4 regions of the Kosakonia sp. N21 genome follow, and region 3 is predicted to be linked to each of the others. Evidence: predicted binding sites of a transcription regulator. Region 3 holds the regulator's gene; each other region holds the start of a gene.
The links. Region 3 encodes PurR, which represses purine synthesis genes. Its sites were predicted from a motif close to CANGCAAACGTTTGCNTG; they were not measured.

Region 1 (3,130 bases), on a different contig from region 3:
ATGCCGATGTTGCCGTGGTCACCAGTATTGCACTCGATCACACCGACTGGCTGGGGCCGGATCGCGAAAGCATCGGTCGGGAAAAGGCCGGTGTTTTCCGCGGCGGTAAACCCGCCGTGGTTGGCGAACCGGATATGCCGCACACCATTGCCGATGTGGCGCAGGAAAAGGGCGCATTATTAATGCGTCGCGGTGCGGAGTGGCGCTATACCGTTAATGCCGACGGCTGGAACTTTAGTGATGCGCAGGGTGACCTGAACAATTTACCGTTGCCACAGGTGCCGCAACCCAATGCGGCGACCGCACTGGCAGCGCTGCGGGCCAGCCGACTATCAGTCAGCGAGCAGGCGATACGCGACGGGATTGCGAAGGCCATTCTGCCGGGACGTTTCCAGATTGTGAGCGAGTCGCCGCGTCTTATTCTTGATGTCGCGCATAATCCTCATGCGGCGGGTTACCTCGCCGGGCGACTGGCTGCGTTGCCGAAGAAAGGGCGCGTGCTGGCAGTTATCGGCATGCTGCATGATAAAGACATCGCCGGGACGCTTGCCTGTCTGGAGCCGGTGGTCGATAGCTGGTATTGTGCCCCTCTGGAAGGGCCGCGCGGCGCAACGGCAGAGCAGCTGCTGGCGCATTTGACTTCTGGCCGCGCATGGCCGGATGTGGCGCAGGCCTGGCAGGCGGCAATGGCGGAAGCCGACGCCTGTGATACTGTGCTGGTGTGTGGATCGTTCCACACCGTAGCGCATGTGATGGAAGCGATGGACGCGGGGAGAACCGGTGGCAAGTAAGTTTCAGAACCGTTTAATGGGCACTATTGTGCTTGTCGCGCTCGGGGTGATCATTCTTCCTGGGTTGCTCGACGGGCAGAAAAAGCATTACCAGGATGAGTTCGCGGCGATCCCATTGGTGCCGAAACCCGGCGATCGCGACGAACCCGATATGATGCCGGCTGCAACGCAGGCGCTGCCTGCCCAGCCGCCGGAAGGGGCTGCGGAAGAGGTGCAGGCAGGCGATGCGGCTGCGCCTTCACTGGATGCCTCCCGGCTTGCCGCCAGTGGCAATACCAATCCGGAAGTGACCACACCGCCGGTGACAAAACCTAAACCGGTTGAGAAACCGCAGCCAAAACCGCAGGCGCAGCAACAGACCCAACCGCAGGCCACGCGTGATAAAACCAGCGAACAACTGGCGATGGCGAACGAAGAGCCTGCCGCGCCGCCAAAAGCGCAGGATGAGAAGCCAACGCCTACCGGCAAAGCGTATGTGGTGCAGCTCGGTGCGCTGAAAAATGCCGATAAGGTCAATGAAATCGTTGGCAAATTACGTGGCGCAGGGTACCGCGTTTACACATCGCCGACCACGCCGGTTCAGGGTAAAATCACCCGCATTCTGGTCGGGCCGGACGCGTCGCGCGATAAGCTGAAAGGCTCGCTTAGCGAACTCAATCAGCTGTCAGGGTTAAGCGGTGTGGTAATGGGGTATACGCCAAACTAAGTGTTACGCCCCCTTAACCCGGCCTTCAGCCAAAGCGGAGGGACCCGTTCCTCTCTCCTCCGGGGAGAGGATCAGGGGGAGGGGAAATAGCCTGAATAACGACCAAAGACAGGCGATCGGAACCGTGGCGTTGAATATTTTTTCAGCGCCATTTTTATTTACGCGCGGGAAGGAAATCCCTACGCAAACGTTTTCTTTTTCTGTTAGAATTCGCCCCGAACTGGACGACAGGGCGTAAAATCGTGGGACACATATGGTCTGGATTGATTACGCCATCATTGCGGTGATTGGTTTTTCTTGTCTGGTAAGCCTGATCCGCGGCTTTGTTCGTGAAGCGTTATCGCTGGTGACATGGGGCTGTGCTTTCTTTGTCGCCAGTCATTACTACACTTACCTGTCTGTCTGGTTCACGGGCTTTGAAGATGAACTGGTGCGCAATGGGATTGCCATCGCCGTGCTGTTTATCGCAACGCTGATTGTTGGCGCCATCGTTAACTACGTGTTAGGGGCGCTGGTGGAGAAAACCGGCCTGTCGGGTACAGACAGGGTGTTGGGGATCTGTTTTGGCGCGCTGCGTGGCGTGCTGATCGTCGCCGCCATTCTGTTCTTTCTTGATACGTTTACAGGCCTGTCGAAAAGCGAAGACTGGCAAAAGTCGCAGCTTATCCCGCAATTCAGCTTCATCATCAGATGGTTCTTTGACTATCTGCAAGGCTCGTCGAGTTTCTTGCCCAGGGCATAACCCCTGAGATGTGGCTTAACGAGGAAAAGACGTATGTGCGGTATTGTCGGTATCGCCGGTGTTATGCCGGTCAACCAGTCGATTTATGACGCGTTAACGGTGTTACAGCACCGTGGGCAGGATGCAGCGGGTATCATCACCATTGATGCGAACAACTGTTTCCGTCTGCGCAAAGCGAACGGTCTGGTAAATGATGTTTTTGAAGCCCGCCATATGCAGCGTCTTCAGGGCAACATGGGCATTGGCCACGTGCGCTATCCCACCGCTGGCAGCTCCAGCGCCTCGGAAGCTCAACCTTTTTATGTCAACTCCCCGTATGGCATTACGCTTGCGCATAACGGCAACCTGACCAACGCCCACGAGTTGCGTAAAAAGCTGTTTGAAGAAAAACGCCGCCACATTAACACCACATCTGACTCTGAAATTCTGCTCAATATTTTTGCCAGCGAACTGGATAACTTCCGCCACTATCCGCTGGAAGCAGACAATATTTTTGCCGCCGTTGCCGCCACTAACCGCCAAATCCGCGGTGCCTACGCCTGCGTGGCGATGATTATCGGCCACGGTATGGTTGCCTTCCGCGACCCGAACGGTATCCGTCCGCTGGTGCTGGGCAAACGTGATGTCGGTGACGGGCGCACGGAATTTATGGTGGCCTCTGAAAGCGTGGCGCTGGATACGCTGGGCTTTGAGTTCCTGCGCGATATCGCGCCAGGCGAAGCGGTGTACATCACCGAAAAAGGCCAGCTGTTTACCCGCCAGTGTGCGGATAACCCGGTCAGCAATCCGTGCCTGTTTGAATACGTCTACTTTGCGCGCCCGGATTCCTTTATCGACAAAATCTCTGTCTACAGCGCCCGCGTCAACATGGGCACAAAGCTGGGTGAGAAG
Region 2 (3,130 bases), on a different contig from region 3:
CGTACCGGTTGAACGCGCCAGCGGCGAGGCGGTTCCTGCCGGGGCGACCAGCGTTGATCGGCTGGTCACGCTGGAAGTGGTTTCCCGACCGGGCGAAAGCGCCATCGACCGCATCCTGAAATTGATTGAAGAAGCGGAAGAGCGCCGCGCGCCGATTGAACGCTTTATCGATCGTTTTAGTCGCATCTACACGCCGGCGATCATGGCGGTGGCATTGCTGGTCGCCCTCCTGCCTCCGCTGCTGTTTTCCGCGCCATGGCTGGAGTGGATCTACAAAAGTCTGGCGCTGTTGCTGATTGGCTGCCCCTGCGCGCTGGTGATCTCCACCCCGGCAGCTATCACTTCCGGCCTCGCAGCAGCGGCGCGGCGCGGTGCGCTGATCAAAGGCGGCGCAGCGCTGGAGCAACTGGGCAGTATCCGCCAGGTCGCTTTTGATAAGACCGGTACGCTGACCATCGGGAAACCGCAGGTCGCCGCGTTAAACCCGCTGAGCGGGTGCAGCGAAGAGGAACTGTTAACACTGAGCGCCGCCGTTGAACAAGGCTCCACCCACCCGCTGGCGCAGGCCATCGTGCAGGAGGCTCAACGTCGCCAGCTCGCCATTCCCGATGCGCAGGCGCAGCGCGCCCTGGCCGGGAAAGGCATTGAGGCCGAAGTCAACGGGCGCGTCATCCGCATCAGCGCGCCGGATAAACTTGCCGCAGGCATGCTGGACAGCGCATTACTGGCACAGATTAACAACCAGGAAAGCCACGGTCAGACGGTGGTTGTGGTACAGCGTGACGAAGAAGTGATGGGGACGCTGGCGTTGCAGGATACGTTGCGTGAAGACGCCAAAGAAGCAGTAGCCGCGCTCCATGCGTTAGGGGTACAAGGCGTGATCCTCACCGGCGATAACCCGCGTGCAGCCGCGGCGATTGCCGGGGAACTGGGACTGGATTTCCGCGCCGGGTTGCTGCCAGAAGATAAAGTCAGTGCCGTACAGGCATTAAACCAGCATGCGCCGCTGGCGATGGTGGGTGATGGCATTAACGACGCCCCGGCAATGAAAGCCGCCACCATTGGCATTGCGATGGGCAGCGGTACAGACGTCGCACTGGAAACCGCCGATGCAGCATTAACCCATAACCGGTTGACCGGTCTGGGTCAGATGATCCGCCTGGCCCGCGCCACACACAGCAATATCCGGCAGAACATCGCCATGGCGCTGGGACTGAAGGCCATATTCCTGGTGACAACGCTGCTGGGAATAACGGGATTGTGGCTGGCGGTGCTGGCGGATACGGGCGCGACGGTGCTGGTGACCGCCAACGCCCTGCGCCTGTTGCGCCGCAAAGATTAGTGGCTTTTACGCACTACATAGCGGTACGGCAGCGTCTCGGTTTGCCCGGCGACCAGCTCATGTTCCATAAAACGGCAAAAGCCGGGAATATCGCGGGTGGTTGCCGGATCGTCGGCAATAATCAGTAATGTTTCGCCAACCTGCATGTTGCGTACGGTTTTGCGCACCATCATTACCGGCTCCGGACAGCGCAGGCCCTGAGCGTCCAGCGTATGGTCGGCAGTGGTAAACGGATCGGTCATTTTCATCTCACAACGGAAAAAACCGCATTAGTTTACGCTGCCTTTTTTGTGACGCAAGCAAGGTTAACGATTGCGTTAAAAATAGCCATTGCATCCGGTGATGATTGCAGTATCATGCGGCGGCTCTGTTTAACAGAGCATAAAAAGTACTGGGTTCCCTCACCCCATTTACCAAAAAGGTCACAATATGACGCAATTTTCGCACTCGCAGCGCATGAAGGCGCTGTTCTGGCTTTCGCTTTTTCACCTGCTGGTGATCATCTCCAGTAACTATCTGGTCCAGTTGCCGGTCGCCATTTTTGGTTTCCACACCACCTGGGGCGCATTCAGCTTCCCGTTTATCTTCCTGGCGACGGATTTAACCGTACGCATTTTCGGCGCGCCCCTCGCCCGGCGGATTATCTTCGCGGTGATGGTTCCGGCACTGCTGGCTTCGTATGTGATCTCCTCCCTGTTCTATATGGGTTCCTGGCAGGGCTTTGGCGCACTCGCCCACTTCAATCTGTTCGTGGCACGTATCGCCACCGCCAGTTTTATGGCCTATGCGCTGGGGCAGATTCTTGATGTACACGTGTTTAACCGCCTGCGTCAGAACCGTCGCTGGTGGCTGGCGCCTGCGGCATCAACCGTTTTTGGCAACGCCAGCGACACCGTTGCGTTCTTCTTTATTGCCTTCTGGCACAGCCCGGATGCATTTATGGCGCAGCACTGGATGGAAATCGCGCTGGTGGACTACGGCTTTAAGGTGATTATCAGCATCGCTTTCTTCCTGCCGATGTACGGTGTGCTTTTGAATATGTTGCTGAAAAGGCTGGCAGACAAATCTGAAATTCCCGCATTACAGGCCAGCTAAAGGTACGGCTTATCAGTTATGATAAGATGCACTGATGAGCCGTTATGGCTGTTTATTGAAAGGATGAAGTCAATGCGCAATCTGGTGAAATATGTCGGTATTGGCCTGCTGGTAATGGGGCTGGCGGCCTGTGATAACAGCGACAGCAAAAAGCCTGCTCAGGGTACTGCTGCTGAAAGCAACGCCAACGGCCAGCCCGTCACGCTGCTCGACGGCAAACTCAGCTTCTCGCTTCCGGCAGATATGACCGATCAGAGCGGCAAACTGGGTACTCAGGCTAACAATATGCACGTTTATTCCGACGCTACCGGCCAGAAAGCAGTGATTGTGATTGTCGGCGACAACACCCAGGAAGATCTCGCCGCACTGGCGAAACGCCTGGAAGATCAGCAGCGCAGCCGTGACCCGCAACTGCAAGTGGTAACCAACAAATCCATTGAGCTGAAAGGCCAGACCCTGCAACAGCTCGACAGCATTATCTCCGCCAAAGGCCAGACTGCATGGTCTTCTGTGGTACTGGGTAAGGTAGATAATAAACTGCTGACCCTGCAGGTGACGCTGCCAGCGGACAACCAACAGCAAGCGCAAACCGCAGCAGAAAACATTATCAATACCATCGTGGTGAATTAACACCGCGCCGGAATGAAAAAAGGAACCTTCGGGTTCCTTTTTTATTGCCAGAGGGTGACTATC
Region 3 (3,130 bases):
CCGTAAGGCAACTGGAAGAGTGGCTGGCGGTTCCGCTGTTTGAACGACGTCACCGCGATGTGGAGTTAACTCCCGCTGGCGTCTGGTTTTTGAAAGAAGGACGTTCTGTTATCAAAAAAATGCAGGTCACCCGCCAACAGTGCCAGCAGATTGCCAATGGCTGGCGCGGGCAACTGGCGATTGCGGTGGACAACATTGTCAGGCCCGAACGCACGCGGCAGTTGATCGTCGATTTTTATCGTCACTTTAGCGATGTGGAGCTACAGGTTTACCAGGAAGTGTTTAACGGCGTCTGGGATGCGCTGGCCGACGGGCGTGTTGAACTGGCTATTGGCGCAACGCAAGCCATTCCTGTCGGCGGGCGCTATGCTTTTCGCGATATGGGTATGCTGAGCTGGAAATGTGTGGTTTCTCGCCGACACCCGCTGGCGGCGCTACCTGGCCCGTTAAGCGATGAGACGTTACGTAACTGGCCTTCGCTGATACAGGAAGATACGTCGCGCTCGTTACCGAAGCGTATTACCTGGCTACTGGATAATCAGAAACGGGTGATGGTGCCGGACTGGAAATCATCCGAAGCCTGTCTGTCAGCAGGGTTATGCGTGGGAATGGTCCCGGCGCATTTTGCCAGACCCTGGCTCGATCGTGGGGAGTGGGTGGCGCTGGAACTGGAAAATCCCTTCCCGGATGCCGCTTGTTGCCTGACGTGGCAGCAGAACGAGGCATCACCTGCACTGAACTGGCTTCTTGAGTACCTGGGGGACAGTGAAACGCTGAATCGGGAATGGCTGCGGGAGCCGGAATAAGGGCTCCCGCAAAAGGGGATTAACGGCGGTAATCGCGGAACGGACCATCGGCGACCGAGCGGCGCTCGATCAGGCGCGGATGCACTTCGATGGATTGCGACTCTTCGCGCTTATTCACAATACGGTCAAGCAGCATGGTAAATGCGGTTTCACCCAGCGAATCTTTCGGCTGGTGTATTGTGGTCAGTGATGGCGTGAAGAAGCGGGAGTTACGCACGTTGTCATAACCGATCACCGAAATATCCTGCGGGACGCGCAATCCCATTTCGTCCGCAGCGCACAGCGCACCCATGGCCATAATATCGCCGCCGCAGAAGACGGCCGTCGGGCGATGCGTCTGCGCAAGGATCTGCTGCATGGCGCGATAACCGGATTCGGGTTCAAAGTCGCCCTGAACGATCCAGTTTTCCGGTACGGAAATGGTGGCTTCTTCCATTGCTTTCATAAAACCGGCAAGACGACCCGCACCGGTGTTGCGCTCAAGCGGACCCGGGATCACACCGATATCGCGGTGACCGCGTTCGATCAGATAACGCCCGGCCATATAACCGCCTTCAAAGGCGTTATCAATCACCGTATCGGTAAAGTCGGCTTTGGCTTCGCCCCAGTCCATAACGACCATCGGGATATGGCGATACTCTTCCAGCATGCTCAGTAAGGATTCCGGATACTCGGAACACATGACCAGCAGGCCATCTACGCGCTTTTGCGCCATCATCGACAAATAAGCGCGCTGTTTTTCCAGGTTATTCCAGGCATTACCGAGGATCAGGGTATAGCCTTTCTGGAAGCATTTCTTCTCAACAGCCTCAATGATTTCGGCAAAATAGGCTGCTTCGCTGCTGGTGGCCAGCAGGCCAATCGATTTGGTGTGATTCACCTTCAGGCTGCGCGCCACGGCGCTCGGTGAATAATGCAGCTCTTTGATCGCCGCCCACACGGCATTGCGCGTCTCTTCGGCGACAAAACGTGTCTTGTTAATTACATGTGATACGGTTGTGGTGGAAACGTTTGCTCGCTTCGCTACGTCTTTGATCGTTGCCATCAGATGTCACTCCAGACCATATCTCAAGCTCCTGATAATACATAAGGTAAACGTTTGCCTTCAATCACCCTGTACCCATGATCGGGGGTGCGGTACGCCGGGAAAAAGACACTGGACGTCAGGAGGGGAGTCAATGGCCGGTACGCTAATAAATTTAGCGTCGAATTTTGTCTGATCTTGAGCAAAAGGGGAAGTGATAAAACGTCTGACGTGCTAATTCCTGCAAGATTTTTACGTTTATTTGTGCAAAAATGCGCTATCTCACTTTTTGTGTGGAAATTAAAACGGAGAAAATTGATGAGCACCGACCTGAAGTATTCACTGTTCACTACCGTCATCGTGCTGAGCCTGATCGTTTTCGGCGCCCTGACCGCTGCACTGCATTGATCCCGCGCGAGGGGGAACCGGTTTCTCCCTCCGTTTTCGTTTCCCCGCATTGTTATCAATTCTGCAATACTCTTTTGTCATTCCGCTAACGGCAGTTTTTTGTGATTGATGTCATACTTTTGACTTCTGCGACAGTGTCCCGAAGCGACACGGCTTTTCCGGAGTCAGTTTATGAAAATGAATTTCCCTTTGCTCGCCCTGGCGATTGGCGCCTTTGGCATCGGTACGACCGAGTTCTCCCCAATGGGATTACTGCCGGTGATTGCCCGCGGCGTTGACGTTTCTATCCCGGCGGCGGGGATGCTGATTAGCGCCTACGCTGTCGGCGTAATGGTCGGTGCACCGTTAATGACGTTGCTGCTTTCTCATCGTGGCAGACGCAACGCGCTGATTTTTTTGATGGCGATTTTTACGCTGGGTAACGTGTTGTCGGCGATTGCGCCGAATTACGCCACCCTGATGCTGGCGCGTATCGTAACCAGTCTCAATCACGGCGCATTCTTTGGCCTGGGATCGGTGGTTGCTGCAAGCGTTGTCGCCAAAGAAAAGCAAGCCAGCGCCGTCGCCACCATGTTTATGGGGCTAACCATCGCCAATATCGGCGGTGTGCCGGCTGCGACCTGGCTGGGTGAAACCATTGGCTGGCGCATGTCGTTTATGGCTACCGCAGCGCTGGGTATTGTGGCGATGTTGAGTCTGTTCTTCTCGCTGCCGAAAGGCGGCGCCGGGGAACGCCCGGAGGTGCGTAAAGAGCTGGCGGTGCTGATGCGCCCGCAGGTTTTGTCCGCGCTGCTGACCACGGTGCTGGGGGCAGGGGCGATGTTCACGCTCTATACCTATATTTCACCGGTTCTGCGAACCATTACCGATGCGACACCCGTCTTTATTACGG
Region 4 (3,130 bases), on a different contig from region 3:
ATGTATGCCATTGAGGCCTGTCTGTCGTTGACTCTGCTCTATCCGATTGCCCGCTGGAGCGAGAAACGCTTTCGCCTGGAACACCGCCTGATGTTCGGACTGTTGGTGATGTCGTTTAGTCTGCTGCCGGTGGGGATGGTGGGCTCGTTGCAACAATTGTTCACGCTCATTTGCACGTTCTATATCGGGTCGATCATTGCCGAACCCGCGCGTGAAACGTTGGGTGCGCAACTGGCAGATGCCCGCGCGCGCGGAAGTTATATGGGCTTCAGTCGCTTAGGGCTGGCGTTTGGCGGCGCGCTGGGTTATGCAGGCGGCGGATGGTTGTTTGATGCCGGAAAAGCCTTTAATCAACCGGAACTCCCGTGGATGATGCTGGCATTGATAGGCCTTATCACCTTCTTCGCACTGCTGTGGCAGTTTGGTCTTAAACGCCTGCAACAACGGATGCTGGAACCGGGCGCCTGATGATTCTGCAGGCGGAAGCGCCCGCTTCCGCCCGTGCATTCAGCTTTTTCCGCTGGTCTTTGCGCGGCGTGTGACGCATGCTACTCCCCAGGACTGAAGCATCAGGACCACGTTGAGGAACACATGAAGAAAATCATTTTTGCCGCTGCATTAATGTTGAGCGGCGTGCTGGTGGGCTGTAACCAACTGACCCAATATTCCATCAGCGAACAGGAGATCAATCAGGCACTGCAAAAACGTAACGATTTCGCCAAAGATATCGGCGTGCCGGGTGTCGCGGATGCACACATTGTGCTGAACAATCTGGCCAGCGGAATTGGTCGCGAAGAGCCGAATAAAGTGACGCTTACCGGCGATGCGAATCTGGACATGACCTCCCTCTTTGGCAACCAAAAAGCGGTGATCAAGTTGAAAATGAAAGCGCTGCCGGTATTTGATAAAGAGAAAGGCGCGATCTACCTGCAGGAGATGGAAGTGGTCGATGCGACAGTCACGCCAGAGAAGATGCAAACCGTTCTGCAGACGCTGTTGCCTTACCTGAATCAGTCTTTGCGCAGCTATTTTAATCAGCGCCCGGCCTATGTGCTAAAAGAAGACAACAGCAAAGGCGAAGCGCTGGCGAAGAAATTCGCCAAAGGCATCGAGGTGAAACCGGGCGAGATTATCATCCCCTTCACCGACTGAATTCTGATTCTGAGGGCGCGAATGCGCCCTTTTTTTCAGGAAAAAGATGCAAACGAAAACGTTTCCGCATATCCTTAGTGCCCGGCAAAAACAACTGATCCTCACCAGCCGGAGCATTCCAATGACACAACCCCAGGTTTTGAAAATCCGCCGTCCTGACGACTGGCACGTCCACTTACGTGATGGCGATATGCTGAAAACCGTCGTGCCGTGGACCAGCGAAACTTACGCCCGCGCCATTGTTATGCCCAATCTGGTTCCCCCTGTGACCACCGTGGACGCAGCCCGTGCTTATCGTCAGCGTATTCTTGATGCCGTCCCCGCCGGGCACGATTTCACGCCGTTAATGACCTGCTATCTGACCGATAGCCTGGATGCCGACGAAGTCGAGCGCGGTTTTAACGACAATGTCTTCACGGCGGCAAAACTCTATCCGGCAAATGCCACCACGAACTCCAGCCATGGCGTTACCCATATTGATGCGATCATGCCAGTACTGGAACGCATGGAAAAACTGGGGATGCCGCTGTTAGTGCACGGTGAAGTGACACATGCGGAGATCGACATTTTCGATCGCGAAGCGCGCTTTATTGAAACCGTGATGGAGCCACTGCGTAAACGCCTGCCAGGCCTGAAAGTGGTGTTCGAGCACATCACCACTAAAGACGCCGCGGATTATGTCCGAGAGGGCAACGAACGGCTGGCAGCAACGATCACCCCTCAACATTTAATGTTTAACCGTAACCATATGTTGGTTGGCGGCATACGCCCACATCTCTATTGCCTGCCTGTTCTCAAACGTAATGTCCACCAACAGGCTTTGCGCGAGCTGGTCGCCAGCGGGTTTGAACGCGCATTTCTGGGCACCGACTCCGCGCCGCATGCCCGTCATCGCAAAGAAGCCAGCTGTGGCTGCGCGGGTTGTTTCAATGCGCCGACTGCGTTGGGCAACTATGCAACAGTGTTTGAAGAGATGAATGCATTGCCGCATCTGGAAGCGTTTACGTCGCTGAATGGCCCGCGTTTCTACGGTCTGCCGGTCAACGAAACCTTTATCGAACTGGTGCGCGAAGAGCATGTTGTGCCAGAGACCATTACCCTGCCGGACGATGCACTGGTACCGTTCCTTGCCGGAGAAACGGTACGCTGGAACGTGAAGCGTTAAAAATTTTACGCCCCCTGTTGTAATAAGCATAAGTTAACTGTATAAATATACAGTAAATAACGCAGGGGGCTATTATGCGCATTGAAGTGACGATTGCCAAAACCACATCCTTACCGCCGGGCGCCATTGATGCGCTGGCGGGTGAATTATCCCGTCGTTTGAATAATTATTACCCCGATCGTGAAAACAAAATCACGGTTCGCTATGCCGCCGCCAACAATTTGTCCGTGCTCGGTGGTGCAAAAGAAGATAAAGATCGCATAAGTGAAATTTTACAGGAAACCTGGGAAAGCGCTGACGATTGGTTTATCACCGAATAATTTCTCTTTAAGTTTGTTCTTATTGCCGGGTCGCCCCGGCTTTTTTGTTTCTTTGCTAAGCGTTTAATGACGTTGTCGGCAAGTAATAAAATGAGTGATTAAGATCTCGCTCTGTTATTCAAAAAAACGCAATCAGCGTAAAAAAGATGTTGCAGAGTGTTTATTCATTCGATCTATCCTGCCAGTTGTTGGTATACTGAAAGGGCTTCAAAAAAAACACGCATTGAACCTCGAAAGTCGTCGTCTAATTAAACACGCCAAAATGGGGGTTATGATGGTAAAGAATAATGAAGTCATCCAGACCCATCCGCTGGTCGGATGGGACATCAGCACAGTGGATAGCTATGATGCCCTGATGCTCCGGTTGCACTACCAGACCCCAAACAGAGCCACACAGGAAGAGACCGAAGTCGGTCAGACGTTGTGGCTAACGACGGATGTCGCCCGCCAGTTTATTTCGATCCTTGAAGCGGGCATTGCCAAGATTGAATCA

Region 1: the regulator PurR is predicted to act here: its motif matches at 1,678-1,695, upstream of cvpA (colicin V production protein).
Region 2: the regulator PurR is predicted to act here: its motif matches at 1,644-1,661, upstream of tusA (sulfurtransferase TusA).
Region 4: the regulator PurR is predicted to act here: its motif matches at 1,204-1,221, upstream of pyrC (dihydroorotase).

The regions. Positions count from the first base shown of each region.
Region 1 is NZ_JBOBHR010000001.1:333,435-336,564, forward strand. It holds gene folC (bifunctional tetrahydrofolate synthase/dihydrofolate synthase) at 1-791, shown strand, start outside; gene dedD (cell division protein DedD) at 781-1,497, shown strand; gene cvpA (colicin V production protein) at 1,751-2,239, shown strand; gene purF (amidophosphoribosyltransferase) at 2,273-3,130, shown strand, end outside.
Region 2 is NZ_JBOBHR010000008.1:122,952-126,081, reverse strand. It holds gene zntA (Zn(II)/Cd(II)/Pb(II) translocating P-type ATPase ZntA) at 1-1,342, shown strand, start outside; gene tusA (sulfurtransferase TusA) at 1,339-1,584, opposite strand; gene ACQ3G7_RS18915 (7-cyano-7-deazaguanine/7-aminomethyl-7-deazaguanine transporter) at 1,772-2,437, shown strand; gene ACQ3G7_RS18910 (DcrB family lipoprotein) at 2,510-3,067, shown strand.
Region 3 is NZ_JBOBHR010000005.1:220,611-223,740, reverse strand. It holds partial or broken gene punR (DNA-binding transcriptional activator PunR) at 1-829, shown strand, start outside; gene purR (HTH-type transcriptional repressor PurR) at 826-1,851, opposite strand; gene cydH (cytochrome bd-I oxidase subunit CydH) at 2,149-2,238, shown strand; gene ACQ3G7_RS14135 (MFS transporter) at 2,410-3,130, shown strand, end outside.
Region 4 is NZ_JBOBHR010000013.1:67,145-70,274, forward strand. It holds gene mdtH (multidrug efflux MFS transporter MdtH) at 1-468, shown strand, start outside; gene ACQ3G7_RS22995 (lipoprotein) at 592-1,152, shown strand; gene pyrC (dihydroorotase) at 1,274-2,317, shown strand; gene dinI (DNA damage-inducible protein I) at 2,392-2,637, shown strand; gene bssS (biofilm formation regulator BssS) at 2,912-3,130, shown strand, end outside.